Linked DNA regions of Ruegeria pomeroyi DSS-3. The protein of the gene in region 1 interacts with the protein of each later gene in a pairwise test. Links are inferred from orthologs where the notes say so. Each region holds a gene or a part of one and is shown in the gene's direction. Other genes may lie near its edges. The genes, in order: uvrA and uvrB.

The links.
Region 2: the proteins of uvrA (region 1) and uvrB interact in binary tests that used the Escherichia coli proteins (3 or more experiments, as listed by UniProt). The link is inferred for Ruegeria pomeroyi DSS-3 from one-to-one orthologs.

What each region holds. Positions count from the first base shown.
Region 1 is NC_003911.12:2,349,993-2,365,802, reverse strand. What follows is about bases 5,048-8,474. They hold uvrA (excinuclease ABC subunit UvrA), read left to right. Parts: upstream 5,048-5,358; coding sequence 5,359-8,274; downstream 8,275-8,474. Other genes in these bases: SPO_RS11245 (hypothetical protein), read right to left, coding at 8,296-8,474; SPO_RS11255 (rhodanese-like domain-containing protein), read right to left, coding at 5,048-5,189. In the rest of the region: SPO_RS11280 (DUF924 family protein), read left to right, coding at 1-304; SPO_RS11275 (hypothetical protein), read right to left, coding at 315-746; lpdA (dihydrolipoyl dehydrogenase), read left to right, coding at 922-2,316; SPO_RS11265 (vWA domain-containing protein), read right to left, coding at 2,376-4,073; SPO_RS11260 (methyltransferase domain-containing protein), read left to right, coding at 4,263-4,823; more of SPO_RS11255, read right to left, coding at 4,830-5,047; more of SPO_RS11245, read right to left, coding at 8,475-8,730; SPO_RS11240 (helix-turn-helix transcriptional regulator), read left to right, coding at 8,857-9,642; SPO_RS11235 (VOC family protein), read left to right, coding at 9,694-10,275; SPO_RS11230 (sulfatase-like hydrolase/transferase), read left to right, coding at 10,368-11,834; SPO_RS11225 (hypothetical protein), read right to left, coding at 11,838-12,230; mmsB (3-hydroxyisobutyrate dehydrogenase), read right to left, coding at 12,413-13,285; SPO_RS11215 (enoyl-CoA hydratase/isomerase family protein), read right to left, coding at 13,282-14,328; SPO_RS11210 (acyl-CoA dehydrogenase family protein), read right to left, coding at 14,336-15,478. UniProt on the Escherichia coli protein: The UvrABC repair system catalyzes the recognition and processing of DNA lesions. UvrA is an ATPase and a DNA-binding protein. A damage recognition complex composed of 2 UvrA and 2 UvrB subunits scans DNA for abnormalities.
Region 2 is NC_003911.12:534,519-549,802, forward strand. Bases 7,007-9,907 are described here. They hold uvrB (excinuclease ABC subunit UvrB), read left to right. Parts: upstream 7,007-7,308; coding sequence 7,309-9,507; downstream 9,508-9,907. Other genes in these bases: SPO_RS02755 (hypothetical protein), read left to right, coding at 9,715-9,907. In the rest of the region: SPO_RS02725 (dihydrolipoyl dehydrogenase family protein), read left to right, coding at 1-1,369; SPO_RS02730 (sensor histidine kinase), read left to right, coding at 1,383-2,768; SPO_RS02740 (NAD(P)/FAD-dependent oxidoreductase), read right to left, coding at 3,284-4,537; SPO_RS02745 (GcvT family protein), read right to left, coding at 4,550-6,988; more of SPO_RS02755, read left to right, coding at 9,908-10,101; SPO_RS02760 (REP-associated tyrosine transposase), read right to left, coding at 10,202-10,735; SPO_RS02765 (hypothetical protein), read left to right, coding at 10,943-11,206; SPO_RS02770 (class I SAM-dependent methyltransferase), read right to left, coding at 11,214-11,690; SPO_RS02775 (polysaccharide deacetylase family protein), read right to left, coding at 11,687-12,451; SPO_RS02780 (glycosyltransferase family protein), read right to left, coding at 12,448-13,587; SPO_RS02785 (histidine phosphatase family protein), read right to left, coding at 13,584-14,168; SPO_RS02790 (glycosyltransferase family 4 protein), read right to left, coding at 14,165-15,244; SPO_RS02795 (glycosyltransferase family 4 protein), read right to left, coding at 15,247-15,284. UniProt on the Escherichia coli protein: The UvrABC repair system catalyzes the recognition and processing of DNA lesions. A damage recognition complex composed of 2 UvrA and 2 UvrB subunits scans DNA for abnormalities.

The sequences.
Region 1 (15,810 bases):
GGACAAGGGCTGGGACCTGAAGATCGACGAACCGGCGCGGCAGTTCTTTTACCTGCCGATGATGCATTCCGAAAATCTCTGCGATCAGGAACGCTGTGTGCGGCTGATGTGCCAGCGGATGCCCGAATCAGGCGCATCGAACCTGCTGCATGCGCGGGCCCATCGCGAGGTGATCCGCAAATTCGGACGGTTCCCCTATCGCAATCAGGCCCTTGACCGGGCCAGCACCCAGAGCGAGGCAGAGTATGTCTCGGATGGCGGCTATGGCGCGACGGTGCAGCAGTTGCAGCGCAAGGCGGGCTAGGCTCTAGGCTCTAGGTTCCGCCCGGTGCCGGCTGACAGCCGCGAAGCTCGGCGACGCCGCGCGCCATCCGGTCTGCGGCGGTTTCAAAGGCGCGGTCGAGCAGCTGATCGGGCAGGGTGGCCAGGCTGGCCATCCGGGCCTGCATCCCGTCCAGTCGCGCTTCCAACCCATCAAGGCGGTTCTGCAACCGGGCGCTGGCAGCCGTGCCCGGCGCGGCGGCCAGATCGGCCCGCAGGCCGGACAGTTCGGCGCGCACCCCGGCAATCTCGTCGCGCAGAGGGGTCAGCTCGGCGATGCTGGCGGTCACGCGGTCGCTGACCGTGTCCACCGTCGCCATCATCCGCCAGCCCAGAAACAGGCACAGCGCCACCAGGATCAGCGTGGCATTGAGCAGTGCCAGAAACAGGTCCTTGAGCGTTTTCATCACGTCGGTTCTCCACATCGCCGCTGCTGCCCTCGGTTCTAGCGCAAAGACCGTTGCCGGTATAGGCTGGCATGGCGGACGTAACGCCGCTGCCGGCGCGTCACTTTTGTCGCGGCGCAGGGCTGTTGATGTGCGTGAGAAATTAGTTTAATGGTAAACTAGTTTTTAGAACGGGTCTGGCCGAGGGAAGAACATGGCTGCACAATCCTATGACGTGATCGTAATCGGCGCCGGGCCGGGGGGCTATGTGGCCGCCATCCGCGCGGCTCAGCTGGGGCTCAAGGCCTGTGTGGTCGAGCGCGAACATCTGGGCGGCATCTGCCTGAACTGGGGCTGCATCCCGACCAAGGCGCTGCTGCGCTCGTCCGAAGTGTTCCACCTGATGGAGCGCGCCAAGGAATTCGGGCTGAAGGCCGACAATATCGGCTATGACCTCGACGCGGTGGTGAAACGCTCGCGCGGGGTGGCCAAGCAGCTGTCGGGCGGCATCGGCCATCTGATGAAGAAGAACAAGATCGACGTGGTGATGGGCGAGGCGACGATCCCGGCCAAGGGCAAGGTTTCGGTCAAGACCGACAAGGGCACCCAGGAACTGACCGCCAAGAACATCATCCTCGCCACCGGTGCGCGCGCGCGCGAATTGCCGGGGCTCGAGGCTGACGGCGATCTGGTCTGGACCTACAAGCATGCGCTGCAACCGGTGCGGATGCCCAAGAAACTGCTGGTCATCGGCTCGGGCGCCATCGGCATCGAATTCGCCAGCTTCTACAACACGCTGGGCGCCGACACGACCGTGGTCGAGGTGATGGACCGCGTTCTGCCGGTCGAAGATGCCGAGATCAGCGCCTTCGCCAAGAAGAGCTTTGTCAAGCAAGGCATGAAGATCATGGAGAAATCCATGGTCAAGCAACTGGACCGCGCCAAGGGAAAGGTCACTGCCCATATCGAGACCGGCGGCAAGGTCGAGAAACTGGAATTCGACACCGTAATCTCTGCTGTCGGTATCGTCGGCAACGTGGAAAACCTCGGGCTCGAGGCGCTGGGGGTCAAGATCGACCGCACGCATGTGGTGACCGATGCCTATTGCCGGACCGGGGTTGAGGGGCTGTATGCCATCGGCGATATCGCCGGCGCGCCCTGGCTGGCGCACAAGGCCTCCCACGAGGGAGTCATGGTGGCCGAGCTGATCGCGGGCAAGCATGCCCACCCGGTCAAACCCGAAAGCATCGCAGGCTGCACCTATTGTCATCCGCAGGTGGCGTCGGTCGGCTATACCGAGGCCAAGGCCAAGGAACTGGGGTACGACATCAAGGTCGGCCGCTTCCCCTTCATCGGCAACGGCAAGGCGATTGCACTGGGCGAGGTGGAGGGCATGATCAAGACCATCTTCGACGCCAAGACGGGCGAGCTGCTGGGCGCCCATATGGTCGGCGCCGAGGTGACCGAGATGATCCAGGGCTATGTGGTGGGCCGCCAGCTTGAGACCACCGAAGAGGACCTGATGCACACGGTCTTCCCGCATCCGACGCTGAGCGAGATGATGCACGAAAGCGTTCTGGACGCATACGGGCGCGTCATTCACATGTAAGAACAACTGCTTCTGACGTAAAGCTGACCCTCGCCCGGCGCCCCGGGCGAGGGTTTTTCTTACTCCACCACCACCGCGCGGCGGGCAAATATTCGCTCGCCCGAGATGGTCGAAACATAGCGCAATTCATAGCTTCCGGGCATGTCGGGCGCCTGTACCTGCACGGTCGCGCCATCGCTGGTATAGGCATAGCCAAGATAGTCCAGCACGCCCGCATCCGGGGTGACAAAGGTGACATAGTCGCCGTCATAGGCGGGGCCGGTATGGCTCACCGCGACCATGCTGCCTGCTGCCACCCGATCGGGCGCTTCCAGCGTCACGCTCAGGTCGCTCACCGTGATGGGCTGGCTGATCGCAACCGAACTGTCCTGACCCACCACATAGCGCAGCTGGTACTGGCCCGGCGCCAATGGCATCCGCAGCCCCACGGGGTTGCCGTCGCGCACATAGGCATAGGTCAGGTAATCGTTGCCGTCGCTGCTGGCGTCCAGCTTGGCCACGGTCAGGAAATCCTCGTCAAAGCCGCCGCCCGACCATTCCACCTGCACCAGACTGCCCACCGGTGCGCTACCCGGCGCGTCCAGCGCGAAACTGCGCTCGCTCACCGTGATCGGCAGGCGGGCAAGGGTCTGAATTCCATCCGCCAGCACATAACGGATCTCATACGCGCCCGGCTCGACCGGCAGGCGCAGCGGCAGCGGGTTGCCCTTGGCGGTATATTCAAAGGTCAGATAGCTGGCGTCATTGGCGCCCACGGGACCGGCAGCCAGATAATCGCCCTCGCCATCCGGGCCGGTCCAGCTGACCTCGACCATTCCGCCCGCGGTGCCGCTGGCGGGCGCCGACAGGGTGGCGGCGGGCAGGGGTTCATCAAAGGCGATCTCGACCACCTCACGCCCGCCCGGTTGCAGGGTGACCCGGCGCTCTTCCACCGTCTCATCGGACAGGCGCAGGGCGCGCACCAGAAAGGTGCCGGGGGGCAGCTGGGTCTCGCCGCTCATCACCTGGGTCGCATCCATCGCCTGCGCGCCATCCTCGGTGAACACCTCCCAGACCACCTCGACCTCGCGGAAGGTGCTGCCAAAGGCCTCGGTCGCGGCAAAGAGCAGCCGGGCGGGGCCGGGGGCCGGGTCGGGCTTTACCGTGGCGGCGGCGGCCAGCGCCGCGCCCAGCTCGTCAGCGTTGGCGGCGCTGCGGAATGTGCCGCCGGTCTGGTCGGCAAGGCATTGCATCTGCGCCAGTGCCTGCGGGTCGTCGATATCGAATCCCACCACATGGGCGGTGAAATCGACCCCCGCCGCCTCGAGCGCGGCAGCAGTGGCGCATGGATCGGCGTCACAGGTCTCGACCCCGTCCGAGACCAGGATCACGGTGGCCTTCTCCTCGGTATAGCGCAGCGCCTCGGCGGCCTGGCGCACGGCCTCCAGCATCGGTGTCTTGCCCTTGGGTTTCAGCCCGGCCACCGCGCTGGCGATGGCCGCGCGGTTACCGGGCGCGGGCGCCACCAGCGTTTCGATATCGGTGCAATCGCCCTTGCGCCGGTGGCCATAGACCGTCAGGCCCAGCGGCTGATCCTGTGGCAGGTCGGCCAGCAGGCCGGTCACCACCTCGCGGGCGATCTCGATCTTGGCCTTGCCCTCGATCTGACCCCACATCGAGCCAGAGCCATCCAGCACCAATATGGCCGAGGGCTGATCCTGCGCAGCCAGTGTTGCGGGCAGGCATAGCGCCAATGCGGCCAGTCCAATTCGTTTCATTCAAAACCTCGTCTACAAAGCGAAAATAACACGCAAAATCTTGTCGCGTGGCCGCAGATTACGATCTGGAGCGTATACCGAAAGGGGAAATTTCGTCGTTTGCGGGTGGTTTTGCAAATGGCCCCACCGATCGCGTCTGGACGGGGTGGCCAAGGGCTGATTACCTGTCCCGGACACAAGGAGAGACGCGTGGCCAGTCTGAACCGGATCGCAATGGCACGATCAAGCCGCCGGATGATCAAGGACCTGGGCCCCGAGGGGCTGGAGGTGGCCGAGATCTCGGGCAAATGGGGGCAACAATTCCCGTTCCGCAGCTATCGCCGATTTATCTATCCCGAATACGATATCTGCGCCGGACCCTATTGCGACGCGGCCGGAGAGATCGAGCAATTCGACCTGATACTGGCCAATCAGGTCTGGGAACATCTGGACCGGCCTTATGAGGCGACGCTGAACGTGCTCGAAATGCTGCGGACCGGCGGACATTTCTGGCTGGCGGTGCCGTTCTTTGTGCCGTTTCACGCGGCCCCGATGGACAATTCGCGCTGGTCGGCGCGGGGTCTGCGGAATTTCCTGATCGAATGCGGCTTTGCCGAGGAGGAGATCCGGGCCGAGCAATGGGGCAACCGGCACGCGGCCCTGCGCAATCTCGAACGGCCCTGGCCGCCGGTCTATGACCCCGAGACCGATCCTCTGGACAACGATCCCGATTTTCCGATCTGCGCCTGGGCCATCGCGCGCAAGACCTGAGGCGGGTCAGGCGCGTTCGATCCGGCCGCCAGCACGGGCCCAGTGGCCCAGGCCGCCCAGGTTGTGAACCTCGGGGTAACCCAGGCCCAGCAGCAGCTTGCGCGCCCGGGCCGAGCGCCCGCCCGAGGCGCAATAGACCGCGATCCGACTGGCGCCCTCCAGCAGCGGCTCGAATTCGGGATGGTTTCGGTCAGCGCGCGCGCTCAGCTGCATCAGCGGGACATGCAGGGCACCGGCGGCCTTGCCGGTGGCCGCCAGTTCCCCCGCCTCGCGCACGTCGATCACCAGCAGGTCGCCGCGTGCGGCGGCGTCAACCGCCTCGGTGATGCTCAGGCCGGGCAGGGAGGGTTTGCGGAAAAAGAACATATCGGACCTGTCGGAGTGTCTGCGGGTTTTCGCCAATTTAACATTCAATGAATTGAATGCAATGCCAAAACCTTTGCATCCTGCATTTGTTCTCTTTACGTTCTATTAATCGGGTTGGAGACTCACGGCGGTTCGCCTATCTCTGTGGCATTGGGTCCGAGGGCAGTTCATGGCTGAGCAGAAGTTCATCGAGGTACGCGGCGCGCGCGAGCATAATCTCAAGGGGATCGACGTGGATATTCCGCGCGATCAGCTGGTGGTGATCACCGGCCTTTCCGGCTCGGGCAAGTCGAGCCTGGCCTTTGACACGATCTATGCCGAAGGGCAGCGGCGCTATGTTGAAAGCCTCAGCGCCTATGCCCGCCAGTTCCTGGACATGATGGAAAAGCCGGATGTGGACCATATCAGCGGTCTTTCCCCAGCGATTTCCATCGAGCAGAAGACCACCAGCAAGAACCCGCGCTCGACCGTTGGTACGGTGACCGAGATCTATGACTATATGCGGCTGTTGTTCGCGCGCGCGGGCACGCCCTATAGCCCGGCCACCGGCCAGCCCATCGAGGCGCAGCAGGTGCAGGACATGGTCGACCGGATCATGGCGATGGAGGAGGGCACGCGCGGCTATCTGCTGGCCCCCATCGTGCGCGACCGCAAGGGCGAATACCGCAAGGAATTCCTGGAGCTGCGCAAGCAGGGCTTTCAGCGGGTCAAGGTGGATGGCCAGTTCTATGAACTGGACGAGCCGCCGACGCTCGACAAGAAGTTTCGCCATGACATCGACGTGGTGGTGGACCGCATCGTGGTGCGCGAGGGGCTTGAAACCCGGTTGGCCGACAGCCTGCGCACCGCTTTGGATCTGGCCTCGGGCATCGCGATCCTGGAGACCGCGCCACGGGACGGCTCCTCGGCCCCGGGCGGGGCCTCTTCGCCCGGCGAGGAGGGCTCGCAAGAGACCGAAGAGCCGTTGCGCATCACATTTTCGGAAAACTTTGCCTGTCCGGTCTCGGGCTTCACCATCCCCGAGATCGAACCGCGCCTCTTCTCGTTCAACGCCCCCTATGGCGCCTGCCCGAAATGCGACGGCCTGGGGGTCGAGCTGTTTTTTGACGAACGCCTCGTGGTCCCCGATCAGAGCCTCAAGGTCTATGACGGTGCCCTTGCACCCTGGCGCAAGGGCAAGTCGCCCTATTTCCTGCAAACCATTGAGGCGATCGCCCGCCATTACCAGTTCGACAAGAACACCCCGTGGAAGGATCTGCCCGAGAAGGTGCAACAGGTGTTCCTGCGCGGTTCGGGCGACGAGGAAATCCCGTTCCGCTATGACGAGGGTGGCCGCGTCTATCAGGTCACCCGCAGTTTCGAAGGCGTCATCCCCAACATGGAACGCCGCTATCGCGAGACCGACAGCAACTGGATCCGCGAGGAGTTCGAGCAGTATCAGAACAACCGCCCCTGCGGGGCCTGTGGCGGGTTCCGGCTGAAGCCCGAGGCGCTGGCGGTCAAGATCGCGGGCCTGCATGTGGGTCAGGTGGTACAGATGTCGATCCGCGAGGCGCTGGCCTGGGCCGAGGCCGCACCAGCTTCGCTGAGCAAACAGAAAACCGAGATCGCCCAGGCCATCTTCAAGGAAATCCGCGAGCGGTTGGGTTTCCTGAATAACGTGGGATTGGAATATCTTACGCTCTCACGTTCAAGTGGAACGCTGTCGGGCGGCGAAAGCCAGCGCATCCGCCTGGCCAGTCAGATCGGCTCGGGCCTGACCGGCGTGCTCTATGTGCTCGACGAACCCTCGATCGGCTTGCACCAGCGCGACAACGACCGCCTGCTGACCACGCTCAAGAACCTGCGCGATCAGGGCAACACGGTGATCGTGGTCGAACATGACGAGGAAGCGATCCGCGAGGCGGATTACGTCTTTGATATCGGCCCCGGTGCGGGTGTCCATGGCGGGCAGGTGGTCAGCCACGGCACGCCCGCCCAGATCGCCGCCGATGCGGCCTCGGTCACCGGGCAATACCTGTCAGGCAGTCGCGAGATTTCAGTCCCTGCCGAACGCCGCCACGGCAATGGCAAAAAGCTGACGGTGGTCAAGGCCACCGGCAACAACCTGCGCGAGGTCACCGCCGATTTCCCGCTGGGCAAATTCGTCTGCGTCACCGGTGTGTCGGGCGGCGGCAAGTCGACGCTGACCATCGAAACCCTGTTCAAGACCGCCAGCATGCGCCTCAACGGCGCCCGCCAGACGCCCGCACCCTGCGAGACGATCAAGGGGCTGGAATTCCTCGACAAGGTGATCGATATCGACCAGCGCCCGATCGGGCGCACCCCGCGGTCAAACCCCGCCACCTATACCGGCGCGTTCACCCCGATCCGCGACTGGTTTGCGGGCTTGCCCGAGGCCAAGACGCGCGGCTACAAGCCGGGACGGTTCAGCTTCAACGTCAAGGGTGGCCGTTGCGAGGCCTGCCAGGGCGACGGTGTCATCAAGATCGAGATGCATTTTCTGCCCGACGTCTATGTCACCTGCGAAACCTGCAAGGGCGCGCGCTATAACCGCGAGACGCTGGAGGTGAAGTTCAAAGGGAAGAGCATCGCCGATGTGCTTGATATGACTGTGGAAGACGCGCAGGAGTTCTTCAAGGCGGTGCCGTCGATCCGTGAAAAGATGGATGCGCTGTCGCGCGTCGGTCTCGGCTATATCAAGGTCGGCCAGCAGGCCACGACGCTTTCGGGCGGCGAGGCGCAGCGGGTGAAGCTCAGCAAGGAACTCAGCCGCCGCTCGACGGGCCGCACGCTCTATATTCTCGATGAACCCACCACAGGCCTGCATTTCGAGGATGTGCGCAAACTGCTCGAAGTGCTGCATGAGCTGGTCGAACAGGGCAACACGGTGGTGGTGATCGAACACAATCTGGACGTGGTGAAAACCGCCGACTGGATCATCGACATCGGCCCCGAAGGCGGCGATGGTGGCGGCATGATCGTGGCCGAGGGCACGCCCGAGGATGTGGCCGCAAGCGAGCGCAGCCATACCGGGCGCTACCTGAAACCGATGCTGAACCCCGAACGGGTGGCGGCGGAGTGACCGCCGCTACCCCGGGTGCACTCAGGCAGGATGCGCCCGCGCCTGCCGCGCCAAAAGCAGCGGCAGCAGGAACAGCGCCAGAAACCCGCTGTTCATCACCACGTTGAACGCGGCCCCGGCCAGAACCGATCCGGCGCTGTCGATCACGAACCAGGCCAGCACCCCGCGCAGGATGATCCGCGCGCCGGTCTCGGGGTCGCGGGCATAGACGTCGCGCACCACCTGCCAGATCATCACGCCCAGCCCGACCAGCAAACCGCCGCTGATCGCGGTCATCAGCCGAACGGCGGCGCTGTCCAATCGGTCCGCCCCGTCCAGCGGCAGGATCGCAAGGTCCAGGAAGAATTCCAAGGGCGCGCGCTGATCCAGCGCGATGGTGGCGAACATGGCCAGCCCGAACAGCGCGCTGACAACAGCGGCAAGCGATAGCAGGCGGGTGGCGCGATCATGGGTCATCTGAACTCTCCATTTCTGATGCTGGGGCCAGCCTGCCACTGCACGGTGCGGCAAAACAATTACCTGAGGGGTAAGTGAAATTCACGCTCTTTCCCCTATGCTGTACCTGGCAAGCGGAGGGCAGGGATGGTGGATAGGTTCGGGGATGTGCTGCGGGAATGGCGCCAGCTGCGCCGGATGAGCCAGATGGATCTGGGCCTCTCCGCAGGGGTCTCGCCCCGCCATATCTCATTTCTGGAAAGCGGCCGTGCTCTGCCCAGCCGGGGCATGGTGCTGCGGCTCTGTGACGAGTTGGAGGTGCCCGGCGGCGCCCGCAACCGCTGGCTCACCTCGGCGGGGCTGGCGCCTGCCTATCACAGCCGGAACGGGGATGCGCCCGAAATGGCGCCGCTGACACAGGCAGTCGACTGGATGCTCTCCCGGCACGCGCCCTATCCGGCAATGGCGGTCGACCGGCACTGGCGCCTCAAGACGATGAACCGCCCCGCCCGGGCGATGTTCGCCGCCACCGGGCTGGGGGCGGGGGACGGCCTGATCGACGCACTGCTGGACAATCCGGCACTGGCGGCGGCGCTGGAAAACCGGGACGAGGTCGAGCGGCTGAGCCTGACGCGCCTGCGCACCGAACTGGCCCATTTCGGCCGCGACCCGGTGCTGGAACAGGCGGTGGCCCGGTTGGCGGAACGGGTCGCGCGGCAGCCGGGCGCCGCCGATGCCCCGATGCCCGCCGTAATCCCGGCCCGCTACCGGCTGGGCGAGGCGGTGCTGTCCTTCTTCACCACCATCACCCAGTTCGGCGCCACCGGCGATATCGCCATGTCCGAACTCAGGATCGAGATGTTCTTTCCCGCCGACGACGCCACCCGGCAGATGGTCGAGGCACTTTGGGGAAACGCAACGCCCGGCAATTGAGACAGGCCGCCATCGCGCTATGCTGTGATCGGGGATCAGAGGAGGAGAGACATGCGCAAGTTGCAGACCCAGGGCGTGCATCACATCACCCTGACCGGCGCCGACCGGCAGAGCACCATCGACTTCTGGGAGGGGGTGCTGGGCATGCCCTTTGTCTTTGACCAGCCCAATCTCGACAACCCGGACGAGGGGCATGTCTATTTCGACCCGGGCGACGGGCGCTTGATCACCGTGTTCACCAACGAAACCCGCAAGGGCACGCCTGACCGCACGCCCACCGATCCGGGCTGCGTGCATCACATCGCCTTCAACGTGTCACAGGCGACCTTCTGGCAGGCGGTCGAGCGGCTGGACGAGCGCGGCATCGACCATTCCGGCCCGCGCGACCGGGGCTTCATGGATTCGATCTATTTCAAGGATCCGCTGGGCCTGTTGATCGAACTGGCGAGCTATCGGTTCGAGCCGCCGGTGGGCTGCACCCATGCCGATGTGCTGTTGCGCGCCCATCGCATCCGGGTGGCGCGGGGTGATTACAATATCGACCGCATCCACCTGGCCGACGCGATCGAGGATCTTGTCACCGCCCACCAGGACAGCCTGTCCGAGGATCGCGGGCCCAAGAACCCCTGGTAAGCAGCGGAGCGGTCTGCAAATCTCCTTGCTGACGCCGCCCCCCGTGGTGCACCATTCCGGTTATGCGCATTCCCGATGTGAAAGGGCGCCCGATGGCAGTACGGACACGTCCCAACATCCTGCTGATCATGGCCGATCAGATGACGCCCTTCATGCTCGAGGCCTGCGGTGGCACCGGTGCCCGCACCCGCCATCTGACCCGGCTGGCCGGGCGCGCGGTGCAGTTCACCAACGCCTATACGCCCAGCCCGATCTGTGTGCCGGCCCGATCCTGTTTCATGACCGGGCTGTATACTTCGACCACCGGTTGCTACGACAACGGCGATCCCTATCACAGTTTCCTTCCCACCTTTGCCCATTACCTGACCAATGCGGGCTATGAAACGGTGCTGTCGGGCAAGATGCATTTCATCGGCGCCGACCAGTTGCACGGTTTTCAGCGGCGTCTCAATCCCGATATCTACCCCTCGGGGTTCCTGTGGTCCTATCCGCTGCCGCCTGACGGGGACGCCTCGTTCCAGGCCTTTGACTTCACGCCGCAATACCTGGCCGAGAATATCGGCCCCGGCTGGTCGAAAGAGCTGCAATACGACGAGGAAACCCAGTTTCGGGCGCTGGAATACCTGCGCCACGCCCCGGACACGCCCTGGATGCTGACCGTGTCCTTTACCAACCCGCATCCACCCTACGTGGTGCCGCGCCCTTATTGGGAGATGTACAAGGACGCCGATATCCCGCTGCCGGACTATCCCGCTGACATGGACGCGCGCTATTCCGAGTTCGATCACGCGCTGCGGCGCTGGCATGGCCTGCATCAGCGCGGCCACGAGGTCCGCGACCCCCGGAACCTGATCGCCATGCGACGCGGCTTTGCGGCGCTGGCCCATTATGTCGATGACAAGATCGGTGCGCTGCTCGAGGTTCTCGACGAGACCGGCCAGCGCGACGAGACGGTGATCATCGTAACCTCGGATCATGGCGAGATGCTGGGCGAAAAGGGGCTGATCCAGAAACGCAGCCTCTATGAATGGTCGGCGCGCATCCCGCTGATCATCGACCTGCCGGGCGCCGCGCCCGGCCGGGTCGACACGCCGGTGTCGCTGCTGGACCTGCCCGCCACACTGATCGAATTGTCCGGTCAGACACCGGTGGCACCGCTAGAGGGGCGGTCCTTGCTGGGCGCGGTGCGGGGGCAGGAGCTGGACACCGTGCCCATCGTCTCGGAATACCATGGCGAGGGCATCATGCGGCCCAGTTTCATGGTGCGGCTGGGGGACTGGAAATATCACTACTGCCACGGTTCGGCGCCGCAGCTCTACAATCTGGCCCGGGATCCGGGGGAATGGCACAACCGGGCCGGAGAGCCGGACCTTGCCGAAACCGAGGCGCGGCTTGACCGGGTGATCACCGGCGGCAGTTTCGATCTGGAGCGGATCGCGCGCGAGGTCTGGGAGCGTCTGCCCCTCAAACAGGTGGTCAACGCCGCCATGCAGCGCAATGGCACCGCCTGGGATTATCGTCCCGACCCGGATTCGGGTCGGGCCTATATACGCTCGTGAAACTCAGTTCAGGATGTCGGCCACCGCGCCGATCAGGTTCAGCACCTTATGGGTGTCGCGGTCGACCTGATAGACATAATCGCCCGCCCGCACGTAATAGCCGGTCTGCTTCAACCCATAGCGATAGGGATCGTCGATCCAGAAATAGTCGCGTTCGATACGGTCGCCGATGCCATAGCGCGCCTTCACCTGTCCGGGCGGCACACAGGGCACCGCCTTCTTGGCCAGGCCCGGCGGACAGTGCACCGCGTTGGCCGGGTTGGCCGAGCGGGTCACCTTGACCTTGTTCTCGCCCTTCTGGGCGCCCTTGCCGTTCCCATTGCCATTCCCGGCCAGCACCGGTGCGGCTGACAGGGCCAGGCTCAGGACAAGCAATCCCGGGAGTATCCGTTTCATGCGCTTACCTTCCGATTGCGTCCGGCGACTGGCCGGATCTGGGAAATAGATGAGGTCAAAACAGGTTTTGTGCAAATCGATACGCGAAAACCCGCCGGCAGGGGTGCCGACGGGTCCGGCTTCTTTCTGGTGAGAAATACTCCCGGGGTGAATTGGCCGCAGGCCAAGAGGGGCGGCGCCCCTTATCCCCGTGTGCGTTTCTCGAACCGGGGCAGCATGGCGCTGAAATCCATGCCCTTGCCCCCCTCGTTTTCGACGAATTGGGCATAAAGCGCCTCGGCCAGCTGGCCCATCGGCGTATCCGCATCGGCGCTGCCGGCGGCCTGCTGGCTCAGCCGCAGATCCTTCAGCATCAGTTCGGCGGCGAACCCGGGCTTGTATCCGTTGTCGGCGGGCGATTGCGGCCCCACACCCGGCGCCGGGCAATAGGCGTTCATCGTCCAGCTATAGCCCGACGAGGTCGAGACCACGTCGAACATCTTCTGCCGGTCCAGCCCCAGCTTGTCGGCCAGCGCAAAGGCCTCACAAGTGGCGATCATGGTGACGCCCAGGATCATGTTGTTGCAGATCTTTGCCGCCTGTCCGGCGCCCGCAGCGCCGCAATGCACGGCCTTCTGGCCCATGATGTCGAAAAGCGGCTTGGCCTTCTCGAACGCCGCGTCCGAGCCGCCCGCCATGAAGGTCAGCGTGCCGGCTGCCGCGCCACCGATCCCGCCCGAGACCGGCGCGTCGACCGCCAGCAGCCCGGCCGCCTCGGCATCCGCCGCCACCGCGCGGGCGCTGTCCACATCGACGGTCGAACAATCGACCAGCGCCGCGCCAGCCGTCATCGCCGGGATCACCTCGGCCGCAACGGCGCGCAGGATCTGGCCGTTGGGCAACATGGTCACCACCACATCGGCGCCACGCGCGGCCTCTGCCGCGCTGGCCGCGCGGGTCACGCCCGCCACCTCGACCGGTGCCATGTCAAAGCCGGTCACCTCGTGACCGGCCTTGGCCAGGTTGGACGCCATCGGCGCCCCCATATTGCCCAGACCGATGAACCCGATTTTCATGCCTCTTCCTCCTCGAATGTCAGCGCCTCGGCGCCCAGCGGCTGCAACATGGCCGATACCGCCACTGCGGGCACCGTCAGATCGGCATATTGCCAGCGCGGATTGCGGTCCTTGTCGATGATCTGGGCGCGGATCCCTTCCAGGAAATCGCCCTTGTCCATCGCACGATAGGTGAAGCGGTATTCCAGCTCCAGCGCCTTGCGGATGCTGAGCGTCGCACCGCGCAGCCGATGCAGCATCTCCACCGTGCAGGCCATCGAAAGTGGCGAATTCCGCCTGAGGCTCGCGAGAATTTTCGACGAAAATTCTCCGCCATCGCCCTTGAGCGATGTCAGGATATCCCCCAGCGTCTCGCCGCCGAAATGGCGGTCGATCTCAGCCTGCATGGCACGCAACTCGCCCGGCGGCGGGGTCTGTGCATGCGGCGCCAGCAGCGCCGGATCGCCCGAGGCCTCCAACATCTCGATCAGCCCGGCCCAGTCACCTTGCGGGATATAGATATCCGCAAAACCGGCAAAAATGGCGTCATCCGGCCCCATCCGCCCGGCGGTGGTGCCCAGGTATTCGCCCAGCCGCCCCGGCGCCAGCGCCAGCATCAGCGTGCCGCCCACATCCGGAACCAGCCCGATGCCGCATTCGGGCATCGCAATCTTGCTGCTTTCGCCCACCACCCGGTGCGAGCCGTGACAGCCGATGCCGACACCGCCGCCCATGGTGAACCCCTGCATGAAGCTGACCACCGGCTTGGGATACTCGAAGATCATCGCATTCATGCGATATTCGTCGCGCCAAAAGGTGCGCCCGTAGTCGTAATTGCCCTTGGTGCCGGTGTCATACAGCTCGGCGATATCGCCGCCGGCACAGAACGCCTTGTCGCCCTCCGCGTCGATGATCACCAGCGCAACGTCGTCGTCCTCGCGCCAGTTCCTCAGCGCCGCGTCGATCGCCATGCACATGTCATAGCTCATCGCGTTCAGCGCCTGCGGGCGGGTCAGGGTGATCCGCCCGGCGCGCCCCGTGACCCGGATGTCGATATCTGCCATCTGATCCTCAGCGGTTGGCCAGCATGTGACGGGCGACAATCACCCGCATGATCTCGTTGGTGCCTTCCAGGATCTGGTGCACCCGCAGATCGCGGACCAGCTTTTCGATGCCGTAATCGGCAAGATAGCCGTAGCCGCCATGCAGTTGCAGACACTGATCCACCACTTTGGAACCGGTCTCGGTCACGAATTTCTTGGCCATGGCGCAGAACTTGGTGGCATCGGGCGTCTTGTTGTCCAGCTTCCACGCCGCCTGGCGCAGGAAGGTGCGCGCCGCCTGCAATTCGATCTCCATATCCGCCAGCCGGAATTGCAGCGCCTGGAACTGGTCGATGGATTTGCCGAACGCCTTGCGCTCGCCCATGTATTGCAACGTCATGTTCAGCGCCGTCTGCGCCGCGCCCAGGCTGCACGAGGCGATGTTGAGCCGCCCGCCGTCCAGCCCCATCATCGCGTATTTGAACCCGTCGCCCTCGACACCGACCAGGTTGCCCGCGGGCACCTTGCAATCGTCGAATTGCACCTGCGCGGTGGGCTGGCTCTTCCAGCCCATCTTGTCCTCCAGCGCGCCAAAGCTCAGGCCCGGCGTGCCGTCCTCGACATAGACGGTCGAGATGCCCTTGGGCCCGTCCTCGCCGGTGCGCACCATGCAGACATAGGCATCGGAATAGCCACCGCCCGAGATGAACGCCTTGGTGCCGTTGAGCACATAGCCCTCGTTGCTCTTCTCTGCCCGCGTCTTCAGTGCCGCCGCGTCCGAGCCCGAGCCGGGTTCGGTCAGGCAATAGCTCAGCACCGTATTGAGCGACAGCACATCGGGCATCACCCGCGTCTTCAGCTCGTCGCTGGCGAAATTGTCCAGCATCTTGGCGCACATGTTGTGGATCGACAGGAAGGCCGCGACCGAAGGGCAGGCCATGCTCAGCGCCTCGAATACCAGGGTGGCATCCAGCCGGCTCAGGCCCGCGCCGCCGGCCTCCTCGGACACGTAAAGCCCGCCAAAACCCAGCTCGCCCACCTGCGGCCACAGGTCCTTGGGAATGGTGCCCTCGGCCTCCCATTGCCGGGCATAAGGCGCGATATTGTCCTGGCCGAATGCGTGGGCCATGTCGAAAATCGCGGTCTGTTCCTCGGTCAGTGCAAAATCCATGACGTCTCCTCCATCGGCGGACAGCAGAAATGAACAGTTGTTTATTTCTTACCGCCGCGCCCCTGTCCGATCAAGCGCCAATGCCGCAAACACCCCTTGCAGAAATGCAAAGCACGACCTGTGCTTGCGGCCGGCAGAGCAGTGGACCGTTGATGAAAATCGTCAACCTCAACGACGCAAGCTGGATTGCACTTTGCCCTATCGCAAAGCCAGGGGGCTGGGTTTGGATCGTCACAATGTGCGTGACAAAGATAGATTGTTGGGCCGGTTTGCGGCCCGGCTGCGATTGATGACCTCGGCTGGTGTCCGGCTGCTCGCTTAGCTTGAATATT
Region 2 (15,284 bases), 1.8 Mb from region 1 along the record:
GTTGTCGGTGGCTGCGGGTGCCAGCCAGATGGGCGCGCGGGTGGTGCTGCTTGAAGGGCATGAAATGGGGGGCGATTGCCTGAATTATGGCTGCGTCCCGTCCAAGGCGCTGATCGCCAGCGCCAAGGCGGCGCATGCCCGTATGACGGATGCCGGTCTTGGCGTGGCCGGGCAGGAACCGCAGGTGGATTTTGCCGCCGTGAAGGATCACGTCGCCGCGGTGATTGCACAGATCGCACCGGTCGACAGTCAGGACCGGTTCGAGGGGCTGGGCGTGCGGGTGATCCGCGAATACGGGCAGTTCGTTTCGCGAACCGAGGTGCAGGCTGGCGCGCATCTGATCGCTGCCCGGCGCATCGTCATCGCCACCGGCTCGACCCCCTTGATCCCGCCGATACCAGGGCTGGACAGCGTGCCCTATCTGACCAACGAGATCCTGTTTGATTTGCGCCAACGCCCCGACCATCTGCTGATCATTGGCGGCGGCCCCATCGGGCTGGAAATGGCGCAGGCGCATGTGCGGCTGGGCTGCAAGGTCACCGTGATCGAGGCCGCCCGCGCCCTGAACCGCGAGGATCCCGAGGCCGCCGCGCTGGTGCTGACCCGTCTGCGCGCCGAAGGGGTCGAGATCGCCGAGGACACCGCCGCCGCTCAGATACGCGGCCGGGCCGGCGCCATCGAGGTGGTGAGCGCCGAGGGCCGAATCTTTGCCGGCAGCCATCTGCTGGTTGCGGTCGGGCGCAAGGCCAGTACCGACCGGCTGAACCTTGATGCGGCGGGGGTCGAGACCACCCGGACAGGCATCCGGGTCGATGCGTCGCTGCGCACCAGCAACCGCCGCGTCTATGCCATCGGCGATGTGGCGGGTGGCCTTCAGTTCACCCATGTGGCGGGATATCAGGCCGGGGTGATCCTGCGCTCGGCCCTGTTCGGCCTGCCCTCGAAGGCGCGGACCGACCATATCCCGCGCGCCACCTATACCGACCCGGAACTGGCCCAGATCGGCCTGACCGAGGCGGAGGCCCGCGACAGACACGGCGACAGGGTCGAGGTGGCCCGGTTCGACTATCTCCACAACGACCGCGCCATAGCTGAAGGCCGCACCGAGGGGTTCATCAAGGTGATGGTGGTCCGGGGCCGCCCGGTGGGGGTCACAATCGTCGGCCATCAGGCCGGGGAACATGCAAACTTGTGGTCGCTGGCGCTGGCCAATAACCTGAAGATGAGTCAGGTTGCCGCGATGGTGTCGCCATATCCAACCATCGGCGAGATCAGCAAGCGTGCGGCGGGGGCCTATTTCTCGCCGCGCCTGTTTGAAAATCAGTCAGTGAAACGGGTCGTCGGGCTGGTGCAGCGCTGGCTTCCCTGACGGAAAGGACATCATGCTGAACTCGCTTTCGGGCCGGTTTCTGATCCTGACGGTCGCCTTCGTGATGTTGGCCGAAGTGCTGATCTTTGTGCCTTCGATCGCGCGGTTCCGGCAGGATTTCCTGCAAAACCGGCTGGAACGGGCGCAGATCGCCTCGTTGGCGCTGCTGGCGGATGACATGCTGGCCACCGATCTCGAGACCGAGCTGCTGGAAAACGCCGGTGTCTATAACGTGGTGTTGCGCCGCGACGAGGTGCGGCAGCTGATGCTCAGCTCTCCGATTCCCGGCCAGATCGGGCAGAGCTATGATTTGCGCCAGGCCTCGCCCTGGATCCTGATGCGCGATGCGCTCTTGCGCTTCTTCATGTCCGAGAACGAGGTCATCCGGGTGATCGGAGAACCGGTAAAGGAGGCCGGATTGCTGATCGAGGTCACGATGGACAGCCAACCGCTCAGGATGGCGATGATCGACTATGGCGCGCGTATCCTGCTGTTGTCGCTGGTGATCTCGATCATCACCGCCTTTTTCCTGTTCCTTGCGGTGCGGGCGATCCTGGTGCGGCCGATCCGGGGCGTGGTCGACTATATGCAACGCTATGCCCGTGCGCCCGAGGATGTGCGGGGCATCATCACCCCCAATTCCGGCGTGACCGAACTGCGCGAGGCCGAGGAAGCCCTGCAGATGCTGCAACGCCAGCTGACCCAGGCACTGCGCCAGCGCGAGCGGCTGGCACAGCTGGGCGGCGCGGTGGCCAAGGTCAGCCATGATCTGCGTAATATCCTGACTTCGGCTCAGCTGTTCACCGACCGGATCGAGACAAGCGAGGACCCGCTGGTGCGCCGGATGGCGCCGAAACTGGTCAACTCGATCACGCGGGCGGTGTCGCTGTGCGAGAGCACGCTGGCCTTTGGCCGGGCCGAGGAACCCTCGCCGATGCTGACCATGGTCCGCCTGCATATGGTGGCCGAGGATGTGGTCGCCAGCGAGCGGCTGGCGCTGGGCGAGGGCGCGATCGAGATCGTCAACGAGGTGCCCGAGACGCTGAGCGCGCGGGCCGATCCCGAACAGCTGTTCCGGGTTGTTATGAACCTGGTGCGCAATGCACGTCAGGCGCTGGAGGCCACCGGGCAGGCCGGTCTGGTCGCGGTTTCGGGCCACGAGACCGAGGCGGATTGGGTGATCGAGGTGCGCGATACCGGCCCGGGACTGCCCCTCAAGGCGCGCGAGAACCTGTTCACCCCGTTCCAGGGCGGTGTGCGTAAGGGCGGCTCGGGCCTGGGCCTGGCGATTTCCGCCGAACTGGTGCGTGGCCATGGCGGTGCGCTGGTTCTGAAAGACAGCGGCCCGAGCGGAACCGCCTTTGAAATAAGGCTCCCGAAAGGCGGCGAAACTTTTTGAGAGAATTTCGCAGAATCGGGTTGCGCCCTCCCAGCCTAAAGTCTAGATAGCCCCTCACCAAGCGGACCGATAGCTCAGTTGGATAGAGTACTTGACTACGAATCAAGGGGTCGGGGGTTCGAATCCTCCTCGGTCCGCCATGGTAATCTCCTAAAAATCAAAGACATGGCAGGCTTTGCCGAAACCGGCGACATGTAGTCGCTACTGTGGTGCGCGAACGCGCGCGAAACGTTCAACCCGCGTTCGGCAGGCGCCGGGCTTACGCTGTCGTCTCATTCTTTTCATACCTCTGCTTCAGTACCATGCACGGCTTGGCGACCCCTCACCCAAGGACCGCCCCCTGTTCGGCATCCCGGTGGCATAGTGCTCCTGGCCGAAGTCGATCCCAGCCTTCCCCTGTCCGGCCGGAACACCGCGGGTTGAGGGGCACAGATCACCAACAAACGCATCCTTGAAAGGGTGTTCAACCGCTTCAAGAGTCCGGGTGCGACCTTGATGCTGACGCACAAGCGCGCTCACGTGAACCTTTGCGGCGCAAAATCGCCGAGGTTGCATGTCGGCGAGCGCTGTTGGGCGAGATCGGCAACCACCTTGCCCGTCAGACCGCCCAGGGTCAGGCCGATATGCTGGTGACCAAAGGCAAATATCACCCGATCCGAGGATGGGGACGGCCCGATCACCGGCAGCGAATCCGGCATCGTCGGGCGATGCCCCAGCCAGGTTTCGTCGGGTGCGCCAAGCTGGCCGAACATTTCGTGCGATTTGCGCTGCAGGTAATCTGTACGCTTGGTGTTGAAGGGCGCGTCGATGGCGTTGATTTCCACGGTCCCGGCGATGCGCAGCCCCTGCGCCATCGGGGTTGCGTAAAACCCGGCCTCGGCCCAGCCGACCGGCCGCGACACAAGGCTGGCGTGATCGCGGTAGAGAATATGGTACCCGCGCTCGGTTCCCAGAGGCAGGCCTTCGGCACCGGTGCCGGCGATCTGCCGCGAGCGCGCCCCGGCAGTGAGGGCGAAATGCCCGGCGCGAAGCGTGCCACCGTCGTTCAGCCGGACCGTCACGCCGCCTTCGTCAGGATCGCAACGCTCGACCCGGGCGGGCAGGTAGGTTCCACCCAGTGTCTCGAACCGGTGCTGCATTCGGCCAACCAGGGCCTGCGGGCTGGTCACATGGCGTGCGCCCTTGAAATGCAGGCCTCGGTGAATGGGCTGTTTCAGGTTCGGCTCCATCGCGCGCACCTCGTCCGGGCCAAGCTCCTCGAAGCGCACCCCCTGGGCCCGACGCAGCGCATTGCTGGCGCGCGCGCCCTCGTATCCGGCCCGGGTTGACCAGACATAGAGACAGTCATTGCTGACGATCAGGTCTTCGGCCCCGGCTGCCATGATCAACGGGTCAAGCCCCGCATCGGCATCGGCCAGAAACCGCCCCAGCGCCTCGGTGATCCTTCGAACCCTGGCTGCGCGGCAATTGGCGAGAAAGGACAGCATCCAGCACGGGTTCTTCAACCCGTGCAGCAGGTTGAAGCTGAGCGGGCTGTCCTTGCTGGTCAGCAGATACGGCAATGCGGCAAAAATCGCCGGGCTGTTGACCGGAATGCAGGCATAGGTGGCGATGGTGCAGGCCGACCCATAGGTGGTTCCCGATCCGGGCGGGTTCGGATCGCAGAGCGCCACCTTCAGCCCATCCATCTGGGCATAGAGCGCGGCGGACATGCCGACCATGCCCGCACCGGCAACGATCAGATCGAAATCAGGCTGGGCTGTGTTCACGGTTTTGCTCCTTCATGCGCGGGGGCGCAGGTTCCCGGGGTCGTGTGGGCTGTCGGCAATCACCACCGCGTCATAGCGTTCGTCAAGGATTTCGACGCTCAGCCGTGTGCCCTCGGCCGCATGATCCAGGGGCAAGATGGCCATTGCCAGATGTTTGCCCAGAAAATGACCATAGGCGCCAGAGGTCGTCAGGGCGATCACCTTGTCGCCGCAGCGCACCGCCTGGTTCATCGCCGGTTCCACTCCACCCGCCTCGCAATCCACCTCGAGCGTGACCAGTTTCACGCTCTCCTTGCCGACGCGTTCGGCAACGGCCTGTGCGCCGATGAACCCGGTCTTGCCGGTGGCGATGAAACGCCCGAGGCCAAGCTCGTGCAGCGTGTTCTGTGTGGTCAGTTCCTGTGCGACCGCACGATAGGATTTCTCGATCCGCAGGCTGTCGAGCGCGCGCATGCCGACGTGGCGCAGGCCCAGATCGGCGCCCGCCTGCTCCAGCTGGTCGAGGATGTGATGCTGAAAGGCGATCGGGTGATGCAGTTCCCAGCCCAACTCGCCGCAATAGTTGACCCGCATCAACCGGACATCCGTGGCCCAGCCGACCTCGCCCTCGTGCAGATCGAACCACTTGAAGCTGTCATTCTCCAGCGGCGCGTCGACAATCCGCGAGAGCAGTTCACGCGATTTCGGCCCGGCCACGGTGAAACAGCCCCAGCCCATGCTGACATTGGTGAGGGTGGCCGCGTCCGCAGGGCGCAGGCGGCTGCGCAGGACATGGTCGTCATGCACCTCGCTGAAGGCCGGCCCACAAATGTAGAACCGGTCCTCGGCCAGCCGGGCAACGGTGAATTCAGCGCAAAAGCGCCCGTTTTCGTCCAGCGCATGCGCCAGGGTCACCCGGCCGTCGCGTTTGGGCATGGCATTTGCCAGGGCGCGGTCCAGGAACGCCATGGCTCCGGCACCGGAGACCTCCCACTTGGCAAAGCTGGTGAAGTCGATCAGGCCCACCGCGTTGCGGATGGCCCGGCATTCCGCCCCGATCGCCTCGAAGGCGTTCGAGCGGCGAAAGGTAAGGGTCTCGGGCGTGCGGTTGCCCTCTGCATCGAACCAGCGGGCGCGCTCCCACCCACCTGCGACACCCCAGACCGCACCGGCGCGGGTCAGCCTGTCGTAACAGGGGCTGGTCTTGCCGGGCCGGGCGGCGGGCATTTCCAGGTTCGGATAGTGAATGTCGAAGATATGGCCATAGGTTTCCTCGTTCTTCAAACGGGTGTGGTTCTTGCCTGCATGGCCGTTGAAGCGGCGCGGGTCGACCGGCCACATGTCGATCGTCGGCGCCCCCTCGGTGATCCATTCGGCCAGATACCGGCCCACGCCGCCGCCATAGCAGATGCCCGCCACCATTCCCTCGGCCAGCCAGTAGTTCTGCAAACCCGGCGCCGGGCCAACCAGCGGAAAGGCATCCGGCGTATGCGCGATGGGTCCGTTGACCACGGTCCGGATGCCCGCGGCGGCAAAGGATGAGACGCGCCTGAGCGTGCCTTCGATGAATGGTTCCAGACTGTCGTAATCGGGCGTCATCAGCTCGGCCCCGAAACCGGGAGGCACGCCGTTGATCGCCCAGCTCTTCGGGTTGGGTTCATAAGGCCCCAGGATCAGCCCGTCGTTTTCCTGCCGCAGATAGAACCGGCTCTTGTCATCACGCAGCACCGGCATTTCAGGCCGGCCGGCCCTGTTGTGATCCGCGAATTCCTTGATGGTTTCGGTCACCACATATTGATGCATCACCGGGATCGAGGGCACATTCAGCCCCACCATCGCTCCGGTCTGGCGGGCATAATTCCCGGTGGCCGTCACCACATGTTCGGCCAGAAAGTCGCCATTGGGTGTCGAAATCAGCCATTCGCCAGACGCGGTGCGCGAGATTGCGGTCGCTTCGGTGTTCAGATGGATCTTCGCCCCCATCCCGCGCGCGCCGGTTGCCATGGCCTGGGTCAGGTCCGCGGGCGCAATATGACCATCGCCGGGGTGATAGAGGGCAGCGATCACATCACCCAGATCGGCCAGTGGCCAGAGTTTCTGGGCCTCTTCGCGTGTGATCAGCGCACAGTCGATGCCAAGATAGCGGGCAAAGCTCAGATAGGCGCGGTATTCGTCCAGCCTGTCGTGATCCGTGGCCAGACGCAGCTGGCCGCATTGATGAAACCCCGAAGGCTGTCCGGTCTCCGCCTGCAGTCGGGCATAGAGCTGCATCGAGTGCTTGTTGATCAGGCTCATCGTCTGGTTCGGATAGTATAGCGGCAACAGCCCCGCCGCATGCCAGGTCGATCCGGCGGTCAGCTGCGTGCGCTCCAGCAGGCAGCAATCTGTCCAGCCCAGCCGGGCCAGATGATAAAGGACGCTCACGCCGACCACGCCGCCGCCGATCACCGCAACCCGCACCTGTTTCACCACTCGCCCGCCTCCGAAATAGGTTTGCTCAGCCAAAGACAGGCCCGCGCGCCGCCACCGCCATTGCGAGGCGCATCCTCTTTATAGGGCTGGAAAAATCCCCGAGACCCATGAAAAAACGCCGTCTTCCGCTGAAAAGCGTCGCGACCGTTGCGGTTCTCGCTGCGTATCGGGGGTTTTGCGCACAGCGTGGAATCAGCGGCGGCCCGCCTTCTATCCCGCACCGGCGCACCCCCTGATGCCAGATTCCGGCATCAGCCGGACGCACCCCCTTGAACCGGAACAAAAACAGACCAAGATCGGGGACGAAAGGAATCCCCCCGATGCCCGATGCCCATTCCGACAAGTCTGCTGCGCTGATGCATGCCCCCGCGCCCGACGTGAAGGCCCGCCCCAAGCTGGAGGGCGGTCGCCGGTTCGTCATGCAGACCGAGTTTCAGCCGGCGGGCGATCAGCCCACCGCCATTGCAGAGTTGACGCAGGGCGTGAACGAGGGCGAGCGCAATCAGGTACTGCTGGGCGCCACCGGCACCGGCAAGACCTTTACCATGGCCAAGGTGATCGAAGAGACCCAGCGCCCGGCCATTATCCTGGCCCCCAACAAGACACTGGCGGCGCAGCTGTATGGCGAGTTCAAGGGGTTCTTTCCCGATAACGCCGTGGAATATTTCGTCTCGTTCTACGACTATTACCAGCCCGAGGCCTATGTGGCGCGCTCGGACACCTATATCGAGAAGGAATCCCAGATCAACGAACAGATCGACCGCATGCGCCACTCGGCCACGCGGGCGCTGCTGGAGCGCGACGATGTGATCATCATCGCCTCGGTTTCCTGTATCTATGGCATCGGTTCGGTCGAGACCTATGGCGCCATGACCCAGGACCTGAAGGTCGGCGGCGAATATGATCAGCGCCAGATCATGGCCGATCTGGTCGCCCAGCAGTACAAGCGCAACGATCAGGCCTTTCAGCGCGGCAGTTTCCGGGTGCGCGGCGACAGTCTGGAAGTCTGGCCCGCCCACCTGGAGGACCGCGCCTGGAAGCTGTCCTTCTTTGGCGAGGAACTGGAGGCGATCACCGAGTTCGATCCGCTGACGGGGCAAAAGACGGATACGTTCGACCAGATCCGCGTTTACGCCAACTCGCACTATGTGACGCCCAAACCGACCATGCAGCAGGCCATCATCGGCATCAAACAGGAGCTGCGCCAGCGGCTGGATCAGCTGGTGGGCGAGGGCAAGCTGCTGGAGGCGCAGCGGCTGGAACAGCGCACCAATTTCGATCTGGAAATGCTCGAGGCGACCGGTGTCTGCAACGGGATCGAGAACTATTCCCGCTATCTGACGGGGCGCGCCCCTGGCGAGCCGCCGCCGACGCTGTTCGAGTTCATTCCCGATCACGCCATTGTCTTTGCGGATGAATCCCATGTCAGCGTGCCCCAGATCGGCGGCATGTACCGGGGCGACTATCGGCGCAAGTTCACGCTGGCCGAACACGGCTTCCGCCTGCCCAGCTGCATGGACAACCGTCCGCTGAAGTTCGAGGAATGGGACGCCATGCGCCCGCAATCGGTCTTTGTCTCGGCCACGCCCGCGGCGTGGGAGATGGAGCAATCGGGCGGCGTGTTCACCGAACAGGTGATCCGCCCCACCGGTCTGCTCGACCCGCAGGTCGAAATCCGCCCGGTCGAAATGCAGGTCGACGACCTTCTGGACGAAGTCCGCAAGATGGCCGACCAGGGCTTCCGCACGCTCGTGACCACGCTGACCAAACGCATGGCCGAGGACCTGACCGAATACCTGCACGAACAGGGGATCAAGGTCCGCTACATGCATTCCGATATCGACACGCTGGAACGGATCGAGATCCTGCGCGACCTGCGCCTTGGCGCCTTCGACGTGCTGGTCGGCATCAACCTGCTCCGCGAGGGGCTCGACATCCCCGAATGCGGCCTCGTCGCCATTCTGGATGCCGACAAGGAGGGCTTCCTGCGCTCGGAAACCTCGCTGATCCAGACCATCGGGCGCGCCGCGCGCAACGCCGAGGGCCGCGTCATAATGTATGCCGACCGGATCACCGGCAGCATGGAGCGCGCGCTGGGCGAGACCGACCGCCGCCGCGCCAAACAGATCGCCTATAACGAGGAACACGGGATCACCCCCGCGACGGTGAAAAAGAATGTCGAGGACGTGCTGGCCGGCCTCTACAAGGGCGACACCGACATGTCCCGCGTCACCGCCAAGATCGACAAGCCGCTGCATGGCGGCAATCTCGAGGCGGTGCTGGACGGGTTGCGCGCCGACATGCGCAAGGCCGCCGAGAACCTGGAATTCGAAGAGGCCGCCCGCCTGCGCGACGAGGTCAAGCGGCTGGAGGCGGTCGACCTGGCGGTGTCAGACGACCCGATGGCCCGGCAATGGGCGGTCGAGAGCGCCTCGGAGCAGGCCGTGAAATCCCGGGGCCGGAGTACCGCCGGACGACCGGGGCAGCGGGGCGGTAATGTGAAGCGGCGGGGGCGGTAGGCCTCGCCTTCGCGTCGCTGCCTGTCAGGCTGCCGCTCTCGCTCATCGCACAATCGAAATTGATCGGGATCAACGCTTTGCATCCTTAATGGCGATAACATCGCCTCGAAACACAACATTGGGTTGTTTTCTCATCTACGCTTTTTTGCGCACGCAGGGGCGGTTTCCCGCGCCTGTCGGCGGGGCTGCAACAAGGAGCTGCTGCGAATGAAGTACACTCTCTCGCTTCATAGCCGATCCTCTCCCTTCAGGATCGTACTCGAAATCAACGGCGATCCCGACTCGGATAGCTTCCATTGGACCGAGATCGAGCCCGACCACGAAAAACCCTTCTTCATGGCCGCCTCCAGGTCGCTTGGTTATTTCGACAATTCAGCAAAGCATGGTGAGATCAAGCGCGCCATATTCAAGGGTTCGGGGGTGGCGACGGACAAACGCCCGCCCGTGTTGGAACTGCAGATCTGTCGGCTTCCGGAATTCAAGATCAGGGATTTCGAGCATTGCTGGCAGGGAAACATCCTCAGATGGGCTGACAGCCCTAATTACCAGAAACAGTCCCTGCAACGTTTCACCTGGCGAGCGGAAGCCGTCTAGAAGCAAGCGTAGCAAGCGTAGGGTGGGCAGTTCTGCCCACCATCCCACCATCGCATATTGCCCTAACAACCGCATTTGTGGGCAAACTGCCCACCCTACACTACTCGCCAAACGCACCTTCGGTCGGGCGGCCCGCCCATTGCGCATCGACCCGGCCCAACCGGATATCGCGATGGATTGTTGAAAACGGCCAATCCACCGCCCGATCCACAAGCCCGTGTTTGACCGGATTGCCCCAGCAATATTCCACATGGCGCCGGAAATCGTCCTCGTCGCGGATCAAATGTTCCCAGAACCGTCTCTGCCAGATGCCGCATTCCCGTTTTGCGCGCTTGCTCTCGGACCGGTGTGTAGGGTGGGCAGTTCTGCCCACCGCCCGCGAGAACCGGTGCTTGATCTTGCGCCAGCGCTCCGAAAACGCGCTGTCGCCCGGCGGCAGGGTCCAGACCGCGTGCAAGTGGTCGGGCAGCACGACGAAGGCCTCGCAGACAATCGGCGCCTCCCGGATGGTCAGCGCATAGGCATGGCGCAGGTCGTTGATCCGCTCGGTCAGCAGCGTGGACGACCGGTCGGCCAGCGCGAGGGTAAAGAAGTAACTGGCTCCGGCGATCCGGGCGCGACGGTAGTTTGGCATGAGGCCAGGATCGGGAAAACCGGTTAACCAACGGTTGACGCAATCGGGTGGTGGGCAGGACTGCCCACCCTACGCGGGGGATGCAGCCTGCGTGAAACGGTCAGAACCTTCACCGGGCGTGATGAAAGAGGGTTGGCCCATGGGTCCTGTCCATCTCCGCCACCTAAATCTTGGCAGTGGCCCGCGACCGTCGTATAACTTGCCCTCATGCGTATCGCCGTTTTTGCCATCTCCCTCGCCTATGTCCTCCTCTATGGCTGGGCCTGGGTCGGGACCGTCAACGCCTCGATGGATGCGGCTGGGCGGGGCATGGCGCTTGGATTTCTCACCGTCGGCATTGGAGCCACCGCGATTTTCGTGATCCCGGCGCTTGTTCTGGCGATAGCCAACCGCGCGCCCAAATGGGCGCTGGGCCTGTCCCTGGCCCCTGCGGCCTTGCTGTTCCTGGTCGTGATGACCGGGGTGATCTGATGCCCGCTCAGGCCCGGTAGAACAGGTAGCGTTCGGGCGGGATGCTGTCGGGGGCTGCGACTGGGGTGAACCCGACCAGCGGCTGGCCCGAGATGATCAGGCCGCCGGGCACCATAACACGGGCGATCAGCGGGCTGAGCCGAGCGGCCTCGGCCACGTCATCGGCCTTGATCCCCATGCCGAAATCGTAATGGGCCAGAACGATCGGGGCGCCCTCGGCGGCCAGACGCTCCAGCATCGGTTCCGCTTCGCCCATCAGGAAATCCGCCTCGGGCGGGGTGCACGAGGGGTGGCATTGCAGCACCCGATCCATCACCCGGATGCGGCGGCCCGGCAGGATCTCGCGCAGGTGGTCATAGGTGCGCCCGTTGCCCAGCCCCATGTCGAGCACCTCGCCCGGGATGCCGGAGATCTGAAGCGCAGCCCAGTTCAGCCCGTCCCGTTGCGCGGTCAGGCGGCGCAGCATTGAATCCAATCGGCTCATCGGTCGGTCTCCTCGGCGGGCATGGTCCATGGCTGGCAGGGGCCGGCCAACAGCCGCGCCAGCAGCGCCCCGGAGAACTGCCAGATTTCGTCGTCATGCACCAGATGGTGGGTCAGGATGCCAAAGGGCTCGGTGGCATCGGCGCGCCCCTCGCGCCGATCCGCCAGCAGCGTGGCGGTCTGGGCGATCAGGGTCTGCGGCGCCACCAGTCCGCGGCTGCCGCGCCAGTCGATCGGGTCGAGATGGGTGTTGACCTGCGCCAGCCCCGGCGCGGCCATCGGGCTGCGGCGCGGGGTTGCGGTGGACAGCGCGCGATAGCCCAGCGGGGGCAGGCCGGCGGTGACCTCGGGCGCGATCCGGTTCCAGGGCGGCACGAACATCGGCCGCAGCGCATCGCCAAACAGTGCCTGCAACCGTGCCTTGCCTTGCCCGGCCTCGGTCAGGATCTCGGACAGTGGGCGGTGGGCGCGAAACTCGGCCTTCTTCTCGGTCGCGGGGACGTGGTTCTGGTGCGCCCAGCCATGCACGACCGGGACCAGATGCGGATGCGCGGTGACGTGGTCAGCCAGCGCGGTATCGGCCCCGGCGGGGATCACCGCCAGATGCACGGGCAGGTCCAGGTCCTCGGCCAGCGCGGTCAGCCGGTCCAGCTGTGGGGTCGTGCTCACCGCGTCATCGTCGCGCCACCAGAGCGGCAGGGTAAGCCCCTCGGCCGCCCATCGCGCCAGTTCGGCATCGAGTGGGGTCCAGTCCGGGGTCATCGTGCCGCCTCCATCATCTCGACCATGCGCACCGTCTCTGCCGCGCCGTCAAAGCGCAAGGTGGTCGTGTCGCGTCGCGGGTCGCGCATCACCTGTTGCAAGGCCCGCATCAGGGTTTCGGGGGTCAGCTCGGCGCTGGTCACCGTGGCAAAGCCGGGCAGGGCGGTCAGGGCGCGGGCGCGCAGACCCTGCTCGACCTCCTTGCCCGCGTCAAAGGGGATCAGCACGGCGGGGGTGCGCGCTTGCAGCAGGTCCAGCGCGGTATTGTAGCCGCACATGCTGACCGAGGCCGCGGCATGGGTCAGCATGGCGCGGAAATCGGGGCGCGCGGGTTCCACCGTGACCGGGGCGTTGCTCGCCTGCTCTTGCAATGCGGCCACCTCGGCGCCAGCCTGGGTGCCGCCCACCAGCAGCCGCCAGCGGTGGGAGGGCATCCGGCGCGCGGCCTCCAGCGCGACCCGGAACAGCGGCCCGCCCACGGCACCGCCACCGGCGCTGACCAGGATCTCTCCCGCCCCGGCGCGCTCCGGGTGCGGTTCGGCAGGGGGCGGCGCCACATAGCCGGTGTAGCGCAGCTTGTCTGCCAGCGCGGCGCTGACTGGCCAGCTGGCCTCCAGCCGGGTGACCTTTGGGTCGGAATGCACCAGCACCGCGTCATAGGCTTCGGCGATCACCTGATCGGCTTCTTCCGCCTTGGCCGGTTTCGAGGGCGGCGCGAGGATGTCGCGGATCGAACTCAACACCAGCGGCGGGCGCGGCAGCGCCCGCGCGGCGGCCAGCAGGGCGCGGAATTCGGTCTTCAGGCTGCGGCGGCCAAAGGGGTAAAGCTCGGTGATCAGCACATCGGGGGCAAAGGCGGTGAGCGCCTCCAGCAGCGCCGCCTGCCGCGTGGTGTGAAAGCCTGCGTCTGCCTCGGCCCCTGTCTCGGTCAGCAGGCGGGCGAAATCCACCCCGTCCGAGCGGAGCGGCGGCAGTTGCACCAACTCCAGCCCCGCCGGGTCGAGCTGTGGGGCGGGCATACCGCCCGAGACCAGCCGCACCTGATGCCCGGTGGCGGCAAAGGCGCGGCCCAGCGTCAGCGCCCGGCTCAGATGGCCGGTGCCCAGCAAATGGGTGACGACGATCATCACCTTCATGGGCGGGCCTCGCGCGGGATCAGCCGCACTGGTTCGCCCGAGGGCGCCAGAGGGTCGAGCGAAACGACGAAAAGCCGGTTGCGCTTGACCTTGAAGGGCGGGATGCCGTCGAAATTCCAGCCATGGGCGCGAGCTAAGATGACCCGCATGATGCCGATATGGCAGACCGCGACGCTGTCGCCGGTCAACCCGGCCAGCCAGGGGTCGATCCGGGTCCAGACCTCTGCCGGGCTTTCCCCTGCGGGCGGGCGGAAATCCCAGCCCCAGTCCTCGATATGCCGATAGCCGCTGCCGGGCGTGTCGAGCAGGTCTCTCCCGCGCTGCCCCTCCCAGTCGCCCCAGTTCATCTCGGTCAGAGCAGGCGCGTTGCGGGGCGTGTGCCCGGCCACCAGTTTGGCGGTTTCCACCGCGCGCGAGAGCGGGCTGGACCAGAGCGTCGCGCGATCCCAGGGCGCGGGCAGGGCCAGCGCGCCCAGGTCGTGCCGTGCGGCGTCGTCCAGCGGGATGTCGCTGCGGCCCTGGATGCGACCGGCGCGGTTCCAGTCGGTGTGACCATGGCGCAGAAGGGCGAGGCGTCTCATGAAGCGGTCTCCATCAGCGGTGTCACAGCGCCCCAGAACACCGCCGCCGCCGCGGTGGGCAGATGCCGGGTGGCGATACGGTCTCGGGCTTCGCTGCCGATCCGCTGGCGCATGCCGGGATCGGCGCGCAGGCGGTCGATCATTTCGGCCAGTGCCTCGGGTCCTGCCTCGGGTGCGGGATAGGCGGGGCCGGGCAGCAGCACGTCGCGCACCCCGGGCCGGTCCTGCGCCACCACCGGCAGGCCGGCGGCCTGCGCCTCGAGATAGACCATGCCAAAGGCCTCGTTCACGCCGGGCCAGAAGAACAGCGAGGAGCGGCCATAGGCCGCCTGCAATCCGGCCCGGTCAAGCTGGCCCAGGAACCGCACCCGCGCGCCAAAGGGCGCCATCAGTGCCGCGACCTCGGGCCGGGCCGGGCCATCGCCCGCGATATCGAGCTGCCAGGCGCCGTCCAGATGTGCCAGCGTTTCCGCGATCAGCCGGTATGAGGCAAGCTTGTCGCCGGGCCGCATCATGCCCGCGCTCAGCATCGGGCCATCGGCTGTAGTGCGCGATGGCAGGGTGTTCTCGGGCAGAAAGGGCGGCAGTTCGACCAGCGCCTGAGTGCCGAAGCGTTCCCGCTCCAGCGTGATCAGGTCATTGGCAGTGAGGTAGAAGATCACGCGCGCCGCATCGCAGGCATCATGCGCTGCCTGCGCAAACCCGGCCCAGGGGCCGGTCAGGCGGCTGGTGGCGCGGGTGCTCTCGATCTGAACATAGGGGATGGCGCGGGCGGCACATACCGCCGGGCCGATCAGGTCGGGCGCCTTGTAATAGTTGTGATAGGTCACCCACAGGGCGCAATCGCCGGGCAGGTCGCGGATCAGCCGCCGCACCTCGACCGCAGCGCCCGCGCGCAGCCGGGCCTGCGCCCCGGCATCGCCCTGTTTGTCGAGGCTCTTGAACTCCGAGACCAGATCGACCGGCACACCGCGCCCGGCGATCATCGTCCGCAGGCTGCGCGCCAGCTCGCGATCGCCTGAGGGGACCGGGCTGTCGGGCGATTTCATCGGCGCATAAAAGGCGATGCGGGCCATGCTCAGCCCCCGGCGCAGAGGGCGGTCAGCCGGTTGGACA